One region of the Pantoea sp. X-Soil-ISGK-285 genome, then DNA from elsewhere that is predicted to be linked to it. Evidence: predicted binding sites of a transcription regulator. Region 1 holds the regulator's gene; the other holds the start of a gene.
What was found. The regulator ArgR, encoded in region 1, controls arginine synthesis, uptake and breakdown. The targets are predictions, from matches to a motif close to ANTGAATAAAAATACANT.
Positions count from the first base shown of each region.

Region 1 (8,024 bases):
CGGATAAGCCGGGGCATTTTGCGAGGTGCATTCCAGTCGCGCGTCCAGACCGTGCAGCGTGCCGGAATTCGGGTATAGTCGCCATCTGAACGGGGCGCTGCTACAATCCGCCCCCTTTTTTACAACGTCATAAAATAGCCAGGAGGCTAAGGTGTTTGATCGTTTAAAACTCGGCTTGAATCATATTCTCCCGAAGAAATGGCTGACTGAACTTGCCGGTTGGGGCGCCAGTCGCCGCGGTGGTTGGTTGACCAAACTGGTCATTGACATCTTTGTCTGGTTTTACAAAGTCGACATGGCGGAAGCGCGTAAGCCCGATACCGCCAGCTATCGCACCTTTAATGACTTTTTCGTTCGTCCGCTGAAAGACGATGCGCGTCCGGTGGATGCCGATGCCAATCTCATCGCCCTGCCCGCGGATGGCGCTATCAGCCAGCTCGGCCACATTGATGGCGATCAGATTTTCCAGGCTAAGGGTCATCACTACACCATCGACGCCCTGCTGGCGGGTGATGAGCGGATGGCAGCCCAATTTGTTGATGGCGAGTTCGTCACCACCTATCTGGCGCCCCGTGATTATCACCGCGTCCATATGCCGTGCAACGGCATCCTGCGTGAGATGATTTATGTGCCTGGCGACCTCTACTCCGTCAACCCACTGACCGCGCGTAATATTCCCAACCTGTTCGCCCGTAACGAGCGCGTCATCTGCTACTTCGAAACCGATATCGGGCCGATGGTGCAGATCCTGGTGGGTGCCACCATTGTCGGCAGCATCGAAACCGTCTGGGCTGGCACCATCACGCCACCGCGTGAAGGCGTGATCAAGCGCTGGCACTATCCGGCAGCGGATGATGAAAGCGCCGTGGTGCTGTTGAAAGGCCAGGAAATGGGCCGCTTCAAGCTTGGCTCTACCGTCATCAATCTGTTCGCACCTGGCCGCGTCAAACTGGCTGAAAGCCTGGAAGCAGAAAGCAAAACCCGTCTGGGTCAACCGCTGGCGATTGCGCTGCCGGTCGCGACAGACATTTCCGACGTCATCGTCGATTAAATTGAGTGTCCTCTGTGCGTTCGATTCTCCTCCTGCTGCTGAGCCTGTGGCTCAGCAGCCCGGCCTTCGCGGCCAGCCTTCCTGATGCCAGCCAGCTCAAACAGCAGCTGGAAGAGATAAAATCGGCCAAAAGTTCACCCTCGCAGGCTGAACAGATCCAGACGATTGAAGCCGCCTTAAACTTTCTCTCTGAACGCGATGAATCGCTGGAGCGCGCGGCGCAATATCAGCAGGTTATTGATGATTTTCCGCGTCTGGCGCGCGAACTGCGTCAGCAGATCGCCGCGCTGAGTGAAAGCGGGAAAACCGTGCGCAACAACATGAGCAGCGCCGAGCTGGATCAGGAGATCCTGCAGGTCAGCAGCCAGCTGCTGGAAGAGGGGCGTCAGGCACGGCAGGAGCAGGATCGGGCGCGGGAAATCAGTGATTCGCTGTCGCAACTGCCGCAGCAGCAGACGGAAGCACGCCGGGCGATGACGGAGAGTGAACGCCGTTTGCAGAGCGTCAGCAGCAGTTCGCCACAGGGGCAGCTGCAACTGGCGGCTCGCCAGGCGGAAAGCGCCGCGAATAAAGCGCTGGTCGATGAACTTGAGCTGGCACAGCTCTCTGCCAACAACCGTCAGGAACTGGCGCGGATGCGGGCTGAAGCCCACCAGCGCAAAGCGACTCAGCTCGATAACTATCTTCAGGCGCTGCGCAACCAGCTCAACGATCAGCGGCAACGTGAAGCCGAAGTCGCGCTGGCCCGCACCGAGCAACTGGCAGAAAACAGTGGCGATCTTCCGCCAGAGATCAGCGATCAGTTTCGGGTTAACCGCGAACTCTCGGTTGCCCTGAATCAGCAGGCGCAGCGCATGGATCTGGTAGCGTCGCAGCAGCGACTGGCCACCAACCAGATTATTCAGGTCCGTCAGGCGCTCTCTACCCTGCGTGAACAGTCGCAGTGGCTGGGTGCCTCTAATCTGCTGGGCGAAGCGCTACGGGCGCAGGTCGCACGTCTGCCGGAGATGCCCAAGTCGCAGCAGATTGATAATGAGATGGCACAGCTTCGCGTGCAGCGTCTCAATTATGAAGATCTGCTGGAGCGCCAGGAGGCGCTGCGCAAGGGACGGCAGGCCGATGGTCAGCCCTTCACCGCAGACCAGAAGCGTATTCTTGATGCGCAGCTACGCACTCAGAGGGAACTGCTCAATTCGCTGATCTCCGGCTGTGACACGCTGATTCTGGAGATCACCAAGCTCAAGGTTGGCAACACGCAGTTGCAGGATGCGCTGACGGAAGTCAAAGAGGCGACGCACCGCTATCTGTTCTGGACCGCCGACGTTAACCCGATTGGTTTGAGTTATCCGCTGGATCTGGCCAAAGATCTTTCCCGTCTGCTGTCGCTGGATACGCTGGGTCAGCTCGGCAAAGCGATGGCGATGATGTTTACCAGCCGCAACTCGGTGCTGCCGATTATTGGTGCGTTGCTGCTGGTCGGCTTCAGCATCAGTTCGCGCCGCCACTTCAATGCTTTCCTTGACCGTTCCGCCAGCAAAGTCGGCAAGGTCACGCAGGATCGTTTCCGCCTGACTATCCGTACCCTGTTCTGGTCGATCCTGGTGGCGCTGCCGCTGCCGGTGTTATGGGGTGCGTTGGGTTATGGCCTGCAGAACGCCTGGCCCTACCCTATCGCCGTAGCGATTGGTGATGGCATTACCGCCACGCTGCCGCTGCTGTGGGCGTTTATGATCAGCGCTGCCTTTGCCCGTCCTAACGGCCTGTTCATTGTGCATTTCCGCTGGCCGCAAAATCGGGTGGCGCGCGCCATGCGCTACTACTCGCTGAGCATCGGATTAATTGTGCCGCTGATTATGTTGCTGATCGCCTTTGGTAATCTGGAAGATCGGCAATTCTCCTCATCGCTGGGCCGTCTCTGTTTCATCCTGATCTGCGGGGCAATCAGCATTGTCACCGTCAGCCTGAAGCGTTCCGGGATTCCGCTCTATCTCGATAAAGAGGGAAATGGCGAGAACATGGTGAACCGGATGTTGTGGAACCTGATGATCGCTATGCCGCTGATGGCTGCCCTCGCCTCCGCTGTGGGTTATCTGGCTACCGCGCAGGCGCTACTGGCGCGACTGGAGACCTCTGTCGCCATCTGGTTCCTGCTGCTGGTTATCTATCACATTATCCGGCGCTGGATGCTGATTCAGCGTCGCCGTCTTGGCTTTGATCGCGCCCGTCAGCGCCGTGCCGATATGCTGGCTAACCGTGCGCGCAGTGAAGAAGAGAAGGAGCAAGGCTCTCTGAACACTGATGCGATTGAAATTGAAGAGCCGGTAATTGACCTGGATGCGATCAGTGCGCAGTCGCTGCGGCTGGTACGCTCTATCCTGATGCTTATCGCCCTGGTCTCCGTGATTGTGCTGTGGTCAGAAATCCATTCGGCCTTTGGCTTCCTGGAGAATATTCAGCTGTGGGACGTCAGTACCTCAGTACAGGGCGTAGAGTCGATTCAGCCTATCACCCTGGGGTCAGTGCTGATCGCCATTCTGGTGTTTATTATCACCACCCAGCTGGTGCGCAATATGCCCGCGCTGCTTGAGCTGGCGCTGTTGCAGCATCTTAATCTGACGCCAGGTACGGGTTACGCCATCACCACACTGACCAAATATCTGCTGCTGTTGATTGGCGGGCTGATTGGTTTCTCAATGATTGGTATTGAGTGGTCGAAGCTGCAGTGGCTGGTTGCCGCGCTGGGTGTGGGACTGGGGTTTGGTTTGCAGGAGATTTTTGCCAACTTTATCTCAGGTCTGATTATCCTGTTCGAAAAGCCGATTCGTATCGGCGATACCGTGACAATCCGCGACCTGACCGGCAGTATCACGCGAATTAATACCCGCGCGACCACCATTACCGACTGGGACCGCAAAGAGATCATCGTGCCGAACAAGGCCTTTATCACCGAGCAGTTTATTAACTGGTCGCTGTCCGATTCCGTGACGCGCGTGGTGCTCACCATTCCGGCTCCGGCGAAAGTCAGCAGTGAACAGGTGACCACCATTCTGATCCAGGCGGCTGAGCGCTGCAGCTATGTCCTGGACACGCCGCAACCGGAAGCCTTCCTGGTCGATCTGCAGCAGGGCATTCAGTTATTTGAACTTCGTGTGCATGCTGCTGAGATGGGACACCGTATGCCGCTTCGTCACGAACTGCATCAGTTGATTCTCAGCGGATTTGATCAGCACGGTATTGAGATGCCGTTCCCGCCGTTCCAGATGCGTATGGAAACCCTGGGTAAGAAGCTGCCTGCCAGCAACGGTACACCCGCTGCCCGCGCCTATAAGTCTGGCGGACTGTAATGCAAAACGCCCGGCTGAGCCGGGCGTTTTCATTCTGCTGACACACTCTGATCAGTTTTAATCTTACAGCGGTGCATAAACCTGAAGCGCAGGGAACACGGTCAGAGGAGGAAAGCGTCCCGAGCCAGGGATGGCGCGGGCCGAGCACGTCATGGATGACAGCTTTTGCGTCTTTCCGATCTGACCGTGTTTCCTTCGCGGGCTCAATCTTATAGCAAGACGGGCCTGGATTTGCCAACAAGTAAAACGCCCGGCAAAGCCGGGCGTTTTGCAAGTCTGAGCCGTCAGTTACTGCTTAACGAACTCTTCGCCCTGGGCGATATCTTTCTTCAGCGTATCCAGCATGCCTGACAGCGCCTGCTGTTCGTAAGCGCTGAGGGTACCAATCGGCCTGCGTTCAGCCACACCGTTTTTACCTAGCAGCAGCGGCTGGGAGAAGAAGCGCGCATGTTCACCCTCACCTTCTACGTAAGCACACTCCACCACATTAGCTTCACCCTTCAGCGCGCGTACCAGTGACAAACCGAAACGTGCGGCTGCCTGGCCCATCGACAGCGTGGCAGATCCGCCACCCGCTTTGGCTTCCACCACTTCGGTGCCGGCGTTCTGGATGCGTTTGGTCAGATCAGCCACTTCCTGATCGCTGAAGCTGACGCCTTTAACCTGCGACAGCAGCGGCAGAATGGTTACGCCAGAGTGGCCACCAATGACCGGGACTTCCACCTGGTCAGGCTGCTTGCCTTTCAATGCAGCCACAAAAGTATTAGCGCGAATGATATCCAGCGTGGTCACGCCGAACAGCCGATTTTTGTCGTAAACACCGTGCTTTTTCAGCACTTCTGCCGCAATGGCAACGGTGGTATTGACCGGATTGGTGATGACACCAATCAACGCTTTAGGTGCCGTTGTGGCAACCTGTTCGATCAGATTACGGACGATACCTGCGTTAACGTTAAACAGGTCGGCGCGATCCATACCGGGCTTACGTGCGACACCAGCGGAAATCAGTACCACATCGGCACCCTGTAAGGCAGGCGTGGCGTCTTCTCCACTGAATCCCTGAATAGCCACTGCGGTAGGAATATGGCTGAGATCAACGGCAACACCCGGCGTAACCGGCGCGATGTCATACAGCGAGAGTTCTGAACCTGCGGGAAGCTGGGTTTTGAGCAGAAGTGCGAGCGCCTGGCCTATGCCGCCAGCGGCACCGAGAACGGCAACTTTCATTCTTAACTCCTTATTAAGGTGGGGCAGAGATGGGCCGAAATTCTATCTGTGTCAGACCTTAATCAACTGCTCAGGCGATGATAAATATCCGTTGTTAATTCTACGTGTTTTCACACTTAATCTCCGGATTCAAAAGTTACTTATCATTGCACCTGAATGACCGACAACTTTGCCGTCGTCAGACAGAGAACGGCTACGTGCGTTTTCTGTTACTACACCACCAATAATATAACAACTTTGCAACCTTCGCCTTCCGGGGCTGTGACGCGTGTTTTGGTCTGAGCGGATTTATTTGCTATTATCGCCGCCCGCTAGCCGCCCGGACGCTGCTCATCAATCGAACGATTGCATAAAAATGCATATAAATGCATAATCACCACTCTGCCGCGGGCGGATGCGCGGTTATTCTCTCTATTTATTGGTAACCTATGCGAAACCCATCGAAACAAGACGATCTGGTTAAGGCTTTCAAAGCCTTATTAAAAGAAGAAAAATTCAGTTCCCAGGGCGAAATTGTTCAGGCGCTTCAGGACGAGGGCTTTGAAAATATCAATCAGTCCAAAGTCTCGCGAATGCTGACCAAGTTTGGCGCAGTGCGCACCCGGAATGCCAGGATGGAGATGGTCTATTGCCTGCCCGCTGAGCTGGGTGTGCCGACCACCACCAGCCCGTTAAAAAACCTGGTACTGGATATCGACTACAACGATGCCCTGGTGGTGATTCATACCAGTCCCGGCGCAGCACAGCTGATTGCACGTATGCTGGATTCACTGGGTAAGTCGCACGGGATTCTGGGTACCATCGCGGGCGATGACACAATCTTTATTACCCGCGCGCGTGACTTCACCGTTAAGCAGCTGCACGGTGCCATCCTCACCCTGTTTGAACAGGAACTCTGATCGCGGACTGACGACCGGCCATCATGCGCCAGATCGTCAGTTCGTTCTCTCTGCTCAACCCTTTCCACGACAGTTACCCGCTCTGGATAAGTAATAAGCCTGCTTTTACACGCCCGGCTGTTGGTCAGATCGATAACTCTGCTTCACTTTATGCGCTATTTTACACTGCTTTACATCACTGAACCGGCACCATTGCCCGGATCCAGATCAAACTCCAGCCCGATACACCCCCGACTTTCGCACTAAAAGTTAAAGTGATCTATCTCACTGTTTTTGCGATTAAAAGTGGCTTAAAGGTTACTTTTTATCCTTTTTTTATAACGTTAAGTTATTAAAAGTAGCCATAAGGATAAAGAATCACAAAAAAACATTATTAGCGGGGTATTAATTTCTGACGTTATTAGTTCTATACTTCTTTTCGTGATGCAAATCACACTAAATAAAAAGATAAAAATAGACGACGAGGAAAAATCTATGAACGTAAAAACTACTATTGCTACCCTGAGCATTCTCTCCGCCCTCTCATTTGGTGCTGTTGCAGCAGAATCTATTGATGCGTCACAGGCACAGAATCTGCAGGCTGTCGGCACCATCAGTGTCAGCGGCGTGGCGGGTTCGCCGATGGATATCAAACAGAAACTCAGCGACAAAGCCGATCAGCAGGGCGCAAAAGCCTATCGCGTGATTGAGGCATACAACAACGGCAACTATCACGCTACCGCCGCACTGTATAACTAAGGCGTAACCGATAATGCCATCTGCTCTCTGTCTGACGCGCCCTTTTGCGCTCCGGAGAGCTGAAGCAGAAATTTCAGGAGAGTTGACCATGAAAATGAAATTAGCTATCGCTGCACTGAGTCTGGCATCCCTGTTCTCAGTGGGTGCCAACGCCGCCAGCCTGGTGTCCAATGAACAGGCACAGGGTCTGCAGCCAATGAATCAGACCATCAGCATTGGTGGACGAAATGGCGACCAGACGCATATCCGTCAGGTGCTGTCAGAGAAAGCGGATGCCCAGGGCGCAAGCCACTATCGCATCATCGAAAACAACCAGGATAACACCTGGCATGTCACCGCTGAGCTTTATAAATAATTAACTGTGATGACGCCTGAAGGGCGTCAGAAGATATCGACGACCCGCCTTTACGAGAAACCGCAGGTTGTTGAATGTATTGAGGAGATAATCATGAATATTAAAACAACCATCGCTACAGTCAGTCTGCTTTCCGTTATGGCGTTCGGCGCATCAGCCGCACAGCTGGTCACCGGCGATCAGACGCAGAACCTGCAGCCTGCGGGCACCGTGACCATCAGTGGAACCGCGGGATCGCCAATGGATTACCGCGCTGAGCTTTCTCAGAAAGCGGATGAACAGGGTGCCAGCGCCTATAAAGTTATTGAGGCGCGCACCGGCGATAACTATCACATCACCGCACAGCTTTATAAGTAATTCCTCGTCAGATGTATGACGAACCCTTTGGCCCCGCTCGCCGGGGCCTTTTT
Region 1 covers NZ_AP035938.1:3,619,074-3,627,097, forward strand. Annotated here, with positions in the region: gene asd (archaetidylserine decarboxylase) at 152-1,051, shown strand; gene mscM (miniconductance mechanosensitive channel MscM) at 1,066-4,395, shown strand; gene mdh (malate dehydrogenase) at 4,684-5,622, opposite strand; gene argR (transcriptional regulator ArgR) at 6,051-6,521, shown strand; gene yhcN (peroxide/acid stress response protein YhcN) at 6,996-7,259, shown strand; gene AC6I8B_RS17060 (YdgH/BhsA/McbA-like domain containing protein) at 7,348-7,614, shown strand; gene yhcN (peroxide/acid stress response protein YhcN) at 7,708-7,971, shown strand.

Region 2 (8,024 bases), 330 kb from region 1:
CCTACGGTGCGAACTCAGGTGAGCGTGATCGCACCCATAGCATTATCAAAGGCATTAAAGATCGCACCGGTCTGGAAGCAGCTCCCCATCTGACCTGTGTCGATGCCACGCGCGATGAACTGCGTACCATCGCTCAGGATTACTGGAACAACGGCATCCGTCACATTGTGGCGCTGCGCGGCGATCTGCCCCCAGGCAGCGGTAAGCCAGAAATGTACGGCAGCGATCTGGTTTCGCTGCTGAAAGAGGTGGGTGATTTTGATATTTCGGTTGCGGCCTATCCGGAAGTCCATCCCGAAGCGAAAAGCGCCCAGGCCGATCTGATTAACCTGAAGCGAAAAATCGATGCAGGTGCCAACCGGGCTATTACCCAGTTTTTCTTCGACGTTGAAAGTTATCTGCGTTTCCGCGATCGCTGTGTCGCGACCGGCATTGACGTGGAAATTGTGCCGGGCATTCTGCCGGTCTCTAACTTTAAACAGCTGCAACGCTTTGCCACGCTGACCAATGTGCGTGTGCCGGGCTGGATGAGCGCGATGTTCGCCGGTCTGGATGATGATCCGGAAACGCGGAAAATGGTGGGAGCCAATATCGCGATGGATATGGTGAAAATCCTGTCACGCGAAGGGGTGAAGGATTTCCATTTCTACACGCTGAACCGTGCCGAAATGAGTTACGCCATTTGTCACACCCTGGGCGTGCGTCCTGCTGCTGCTGCGGCTTAACCGCTCTGCTTCAGCCAATAAAAAAGTCGGGAGAGTCCCGACTTTTTTTGTTTTTACTGCACCACCATTAACCGGTATTGCGCATGCCTGCCGCGACACCGGCAATGGTCACCATCAGCGCCTGCTCAACGCGGGCATCCGGTTCATCGCCATTCGCTTCCCGCGCGCGCGAACGATGCAGCAGTTCGGCCTGGAGTACGTTGAGCGGATCGGTATAGACGTTACGCAGTGCAATTGACTCGGCAATCCACGGCTGATCGGCCATCAGGTGTGAGTCATTGGCAATGGTCAGTACCGCTTTGATATCCGCATCAAGCTGATCGCGCAGCTGTTTGCCCAGCGGCCAGAGTGATTTCTCGACCAGACGCTGATCGTAATATTCCGCCAGCCACAGGTCCGCTTTTGAGAATACCATCTCCAGCATACCCAGACGGGTAGAGAAGAATGGCCAGTCGCGGCACATCGCTTCCAGCTGATCCTGATGACCGGCGGCCATCGCCTGTTGCAGGGCCGCACCGGCACCCAGCCACGCAGGCAGCATCAGACGGTTCTGCGTCCAGGCGAAAATCCATGGAATCGCACGCAGCGACTCTACGCCGCCGGTAGGTCGGCGCTTGGCGGGACGTGAGCCCAGCGGTAATTTACCCAGCTCCTGCTCCGGCGTCGCTGAGCGGAAATAGGGCACGAAGTCAGCATTTTCACGCACATAACCGCGATACATCGCACAGGAGTCGGCGGAGAGCTGATCCATAATGTCGCGCCATTCGCGTTTTGGCTCCGGCGGCGGCATCAGGTTCGCTTCCAGAATTGCGCCGGTGTAGAGCGACAGGCTGGCGATGGTGACGGCGGGTAAACCATATTTAAAGCGGATCATCTCGCCCTGTTCGGTCACGCGCAGACCGCCGCGCAGGCTGCCTGGTGGTTGCGACAGCAGCGCTGCATGGGCGGGTGCGCCGCCACGGCCAATGCTGCCGCCGCGTCCGTGGAACAGCGTCAGTGAAATCCCGGCCTTCTCACAGGTTTTAATCAGGGCATCCTGTGCCTGATATTGCGCCCAGCTGGCGGCCATCACACCGGCATCTTTCGCCGAGTCAGAATAGCCAATCATCACCATCTGTTTGCCCTGAATTAAGCCGCGATACCAGTCGATGCTCAGCAGCTGGCTCATCACGTCATTGGCGTTATTCAGGTCATCAAGCGTTTCAAACAGCGGTGCAACCGGCATGGCATAGCCGATGCCTGCTTCTTTCAGCAGCAGATGCACGGCCAGCACGTCAGAAGGGGTTTTCGCCATGGAAATAACATAGGCGGCGATAGAACCCTGTGGCGCTTCAGCCGCGACGCGACAGGTCTCCAGCACTTCACGCGTTTCATCGCTGGGTTCCCAGCTGCGAGGCAGCAGCGGACGCTTGGAGTTCAGTTCACGGATCAGGAAGGCCTGCTTGTCCGCTTCGGACCAGCTTTCATAATCGCCGAGGCCCAGATAGCGGGTCACTTCAGCAATCGCTTCGGTGTGACGGGTACTCTCCTGACGCAGATCGATACGCACCAGCGGCACGCCGAAACATTTCACGCGGCGCAGCGTATCAAGCAACTGACCGTTGGCGATAATGCCCATGCCGCACTTTTGCAGTGACTGATAGATGGTAAAAAGCGGATCCCACAGCTGATCGTTGGAGACCAGCAGATCGGCCGGGCGCGGCAGACGTTCACCTTTCAGGCGGCGTTCCAGGAATGACTGGGTAGTCATTAACTGGCTGCGCAGGCGTTTCAGGATCATACGATAAGGTTCAAGTGCTTCCGGATCGCCGCTGAGTTCCCGGATCTCTTCAGTGCACTCTGACATCGACAACTCAGAGATCAGTACGCCGATATCGCGCAGGAACAGGTCAGTGGCTTTCCAGCGACTCAGCTGCATAACGTGGCGGGTAATCGCCGCCGTAACGTTAGGGTTACCGTCGCGGTCGCCACCCATCCATGAGGTGAACTGAACCGGCACGAAATCGACCGGCAGCTTAATGCCGAACGCCTCTTCTACCTGCTCGTTCAGCTCACGCAGGAAAGCGGGTACGCCTTCCCACAGGCTGTTTTCCACCACGGCAAAGCCCCATTTGGCTTCGTCGATAGGGGTCGGACGATATTTGCGGATCTCATCGGTGTGCCACGCCTGTGCCACCAGCTGACGCAGACGGCGCATAATCTGGTTACGTTCGTAGTCGGAGACGTCGCTGTGATCGAGCTGTTTCAGGCAGCTGTTAACTTCGACCAGCTTGTGAATCAGCGTACGGCGGGTGATTTCAGTCGGGTGAGCCGTCAGCACCAGTTCCAGCGACAGCGACTCAATGGCCGCAAGGATGTCGCTTTCGCTGATATCTTTCTGCTGCTTCAGGGTATCAAAGGTCTTTTTCAGCAGTTCGGGATGGTTCTCACCCTCGCCACTTTGCGAGATGGTCTGATACTGCTCAGCCACGTTAGTGAGGTTCAGAAACTGGCTAAAAGCGCGTGCAACCGGCAGAAGCTCCTCGTTGGAGAGGTTCTGCAGCGTATTGAGCAGTTCTTTACGATGAGTGTCATTTCCTGCACGGGATGACTTGGAGAGCTTACGGATGGTTTCCACCTGGTCGAGGATGTTCTCTCCCAGTGCATCCTTAATCGTATCCCCGAGCAGTTTGCCGAGCATACTGACATTACTTCGCATTGCGGAATATTGTTCGTTCATTGGACCCTGACACCCTTATCGTCTTGAAAAACTTCTACACCCGACCTTTCAGGCAGCAGAAAAATCAGCAACGCCATGTTCCCCCTAATCTACAGGGAACCGGCTCCGTTGCCGCCTGTCCACATTCTGAAACGCTCTGGATAATCACCCGGTGGGCATAACATCGTCTTTTATCTAGCCACGTAATGTTGCGTTCGTCAAATGCGTTAAAGTGCGCTGAAGATGTGGCTAAATAACGGAAATTCGTAGAATTTATCGGGAACGAAGCGGGATAAGTTATTCTTATTGCTAAATCCCGCAGAATGAAGGGGCATTTTACTGTTAATGCAGTGAAATGCCCCATTTGCTGTTAATCAGTGGCAAAAATGCTGCACAACCTGAGTGATAAGCGCCCTTGTCGGCTTAATAAATGCAGTATCAATAAATTCGTCTGGCTGATGTGCCTGCTCAATCGACCCCGGGCCCAGTACCAGCGTTGGGCAGAGCTGCTGAATAAAAGGCGCTTCGGTGCAGTAGTTCACCACCTCAGTGGGTATACCCAGCAATTTCTCGACCACACTGACCAGTTCATGATCTGCCGGACATTCGTAGCCAGGAATCGGCGGATGCAACTCGGCAACCGTGACACGGCCCGGCCAGCGCGCACTGACCGGTGCCAGCGCCTCGTTCAGTAGCCCATCGAGATCGTTCAGCGACAGGCCCGGCAGCGGACGGATATCCATATGCAGTTCACAGCAGGCGCAGATACGGTTAGCGGCGTCACCGCCATGAATATGGCCGAAGTTCATGGTGGGATAGGGGATGGCAAAGCCGTCATGGTGATAACGCTCCTGCAGCGTATTGCGCAGTTGCATCAGATGGGTGATCGACTCATGCATCAGTTCAATGGCGTTAACGCCACGTGCGGGATCGCTGGAGTGGCCCGATTTTCCCTCGATACGGATCACATTCGACAGGTGACCTTTGTGCGCACGCACCGGTTTAAGTGAGGTTGGTTCACCGATGATGGCGCAGTCGGGACGCAGCTGCGTCGATTCAGAAAAATATTTGGCGCCAGCCATGGTGGTCTCTTCATCGGCCGTAGCGAGGATATAGAGCGGCTTGCTCAGCGTGCTGACATCCACATCGCGCAGCGTATCGAGAATAAAGGCGAAGAAGCCTTTCATGTCTGCCGTGCCCAGGCCATAGAGCTTGTTGTCGTGCTCGGTCAGGGTAAAGGGATCGCGTGTCCAGCGGCCATCGTCAAAAGGAACGGTATCGGTATGACCTGCTAGCAGCAGGCCGCCCGCACCGCTTCCGGTACGCGCCAGCATATTAAATTTATTGCGGGTGCCGGGCACTGGCTGCACTTCAACGCTGAAGCCGAGGTCGCGGAACCAGCCGGCCAGCAAATTGATTAAAGTTTCATTACTCTGATCCAGTGCGGCATCGGTTGCGCTGATAGACGGTGTGGCGATTAACTGGCGGTACAGTTCAATAAAAGGCGGTAATTTTGTCTTCACTGTTGGCGGTCCTTGGGTTAGGATGTATCCATATTCATGCAGTAATAGTGAATAAAAATACATTAACGTCCTCTGCAAGGGAACCTTAAATCACTGCAGATGACAGGGCGGGTAACGGGGCAAGGCCGCGACCCGGAACGTGCGACTGTAAAAAGGGTTACAGCCTGATGTTGAATACGCTGATCGTTGGTGCCAGTGGTTATGCTGGTACAGAGCTTGCCACCTTCCTGAATCGCCATCCACATATCAACATAACCGCTTTGGCGGTTTCGGCGCAAAGCCCTGATGCCGGCAAGCGCCTCTCCGATCTCCATCCGCAGCTGAAAGGTGTGGTGGATTTGCCGCTGCAGCCGCTGAGCAGCGCGGCCGAGTGGGCAGACAAGGTGGATGTGGTGTTCCTGGCGACGGCCCACGAAGTCAGCCACGACCTGGCGCCGGAATTTCTCAAGGCTGGTTGTGTGGTGTTCGACCTGTCGGGTGCGTTCCGCGTGAATGACGCTGATTTTTATACCCGCTTTTATGGCTTCACCCATCAGCATAGCGACTGGCTGGACAAAGCCGTTTACGGCCTTGCCGAATATCAGCATGAGAAAATCCAGCAGGCGCAGCTGGTGGCTGTGCCAGGTTGCTATCCGACCGCTGCGCAGCTGGCGCTGAAGCCCCTTGTGGATGCCGGACTGTTAAACGAGGCGCAGTGGCCGGTAATCAACGCCACCAGCGGCGTGAGCGGTGCCGGACGTAAAGCCAATGTCGGCACCAGCTTCTGCGAAGTGAGCCTGCAGCCTTACGGCCTGTTCAATCATCGTCATCACCCGGAAATCGTCGCGCACCTTGGTACGCCGGTGATCTTCACTCCGCATCTGGGTAACTTCCCGCGCGGTATCCTGGCGACAATTACCTGCCGTCTGAAAGCAGGTGTCAGCCGTGAAGATATCGCCGCAGTTTTCCATCGCGCCTATGACAACAAGCCACTGGTGCGGCTCTACGAGCAGGGCGTACCGGCGCTGAAAGCCGTTGTGGGTCTGCCTTACTGCGATATCGGTTTTGAAGTGCAGGGCGAGCATCTGATTGTCGTGGCAGCCGAAGATAATCTGCTGAAAGGCGCGGCATCGCAGGCGGTACAGTGCCTGAACATCCGGTTCGGCTTCCCTGAAACGCAGTCACTGATTTAACGGACAAATATACCATGACCAATCCATTGATTATCAAGCTGGGCGGTGTGTTGTTAGACAGCGAAGAAGCGCTGGCCCGCCTGTTTGAAGCGCTGCTGACCTACCGCAGCGCCCATCAGCGTCCGCTGATTATTGTCCACGGCGGCGGTTGCCTGGTGGATGAACTGATGAAAAAGCTGGCGCTGCCGGTGAAAAAGAAAAATGGCCTGCGTGTCACGCCAGCCGATCAGATCGACATTATTACCGGTGCGCTGGCGGGAACCGCGAATAAAACGCTGCTGGCCTGGGCAAAAAAATCGGGCATTAACGCGGTAGGCCTCTGCCTGGGCGATGCGGGCATCGTTAATGTCACACCGTTTGATGAAGAACTCGGCCACGTTGGCCACGCAATGCCGGGCGATCCGGCATTACTGAACACCCTGCTGGCGGCCGGTTATATGCCGGTGGTGAGCTCAATTGGTATAACTGACAGCGGCGACCTGATGAACGTCAACGCTGACCAGGCGGCGACCGCACTGGCCTCGACGCTGGGCGCTGATCTGGTCCTGTTGTCAGACGTCAGTGGTATTCTCGACGGCAAAGGTCAGCGCATCGAAGAGATGACCGCCGACAAAGCTGAGCAGCTGATTACCCAGGGCATTATTACCGACGGCATGATTGTGAAAGTGCACGCTGCGCTTGATGCAGCGCGTACCCTGGGCCGCCCGGTGGATATTGCCAGCTGGCGTCACGCTGAGCGGCTGCCTGACCTGTTTAACGGCGTGTCGATTGGCACCCGGATTCTCGCTTAACGACTCTGATTCAAGGATTACGAAATGCAAACGCAAAACATCAAAAAAATCGTTCTGGCTTACTCCGGTGGTCTTGATACTTCGGCCATCATTCCATGGCTGAAAGAGAACTACGGCGGCTGTGAAGTCGTCGCTTTTGTCGCAGATATCGGTCAGGAGCGCGGCGATCTGGAAGGTGTAGAGAAGAAAGCCCTGCAGTCCGGCGCATCTGAATGCCACGTGGTTGACCTGCGTGAAGAGTTCATCAGCGACTATGTCTATCCGGTGCTGCAGACTGGCGCCCTCTATGAAGGCACTTATCTGCTGGGCACTTCAATGGCACGTCCTATCATCGCTAAAGCACAGGTTGAGCTGGCGCTGAAAGTGGGTGCGGATGCGCTGTGTCACGGCGCAACCGGTAAAGGGAATGACCAGGTGCGTTTCGAAACCACCTACACCGCGCTGGCACCGCAGCTGAAAGTGGTGGCACCGTGGCGTGAATGGAACCTGCGTTCACGTGAAGCGCTGCTGGACTACCTGAAAGAGCGCAACATTCCGACCACCGCGTCACTGGAGAAAATCTACAGCCGCGACGAGAACGCCTGGCACATCTCCACCGAAGGTGGGGTGCTGGAAAGCCCGGCCAATGCACCGAATAAAGATTGCTGGGTCTGGACTGTCGATCCGCTGGAAGCGCCTGACCAGCCTGAAGAAGTGACCGTGACCGTGGAAAAAGGTCGGGTTGTGGCGGTTAACGGCGAAAAACTGAGTCCGTTCCAGTGCCTGGAAAAACTTAACGTGCTGGGCGCAAAACATGGCGTCGGCCGTATCGATATCGTTGAAAACCGTCTGGTAGGGATTAAATCGCGCGGCTGCTACGAAACCCCTGGCGGCACCATCATGGTCAATGCGCTGCGTGCGGTTGAGCAGCTGGTGCTGGATCGCGATAGCTTCAAATGGCGTGAGCAGCTCGGCCACGAGATGTCCTATGTGGTTTATGACGGCCGCTGGTTCGCCCCGCTGCGTAAGTCGATTCAGGCCGCTGCCGAATCGCTGGCGGAAGAGGTTAACGGTGAAGTGGTACTGCAGCTCTACAAAGGCCAGGCGACAGCCACCCAGAAGCGTTCCGCGAACAG
Region 2 covers NZ_AP035938.1:3,946,177-3,954,200, reverse strand. Annotated here, with positions in the region: gene metF (methylenetetrahydrofolate reductase) at 1-725, shown strand, start outside; gene ppc (phosphoenolpyruvate carboxylase) at 793-3,444, opposite strand; gene argE (acetylornithine deacetylase) at 3,798-4,946, opposite strand; gene argC (N-acetyl-gamma-glutamyl-phosphate reductase) at 5,114-6,118, shown strand; gene argB (acetylglutamate kinase) at 6,133-6,909, shown strand; gene AC6I8B_RS18650 (argininosuccinate synthase) at 6,934-8,024, shown strand, end outside.
Region 2: argC (N-acetyl-gamma-glutamyl-phosphate reductase) is a predicted target of ArgR. The motif match lies at 4,993-5,010, and genes of this name have one in related genera.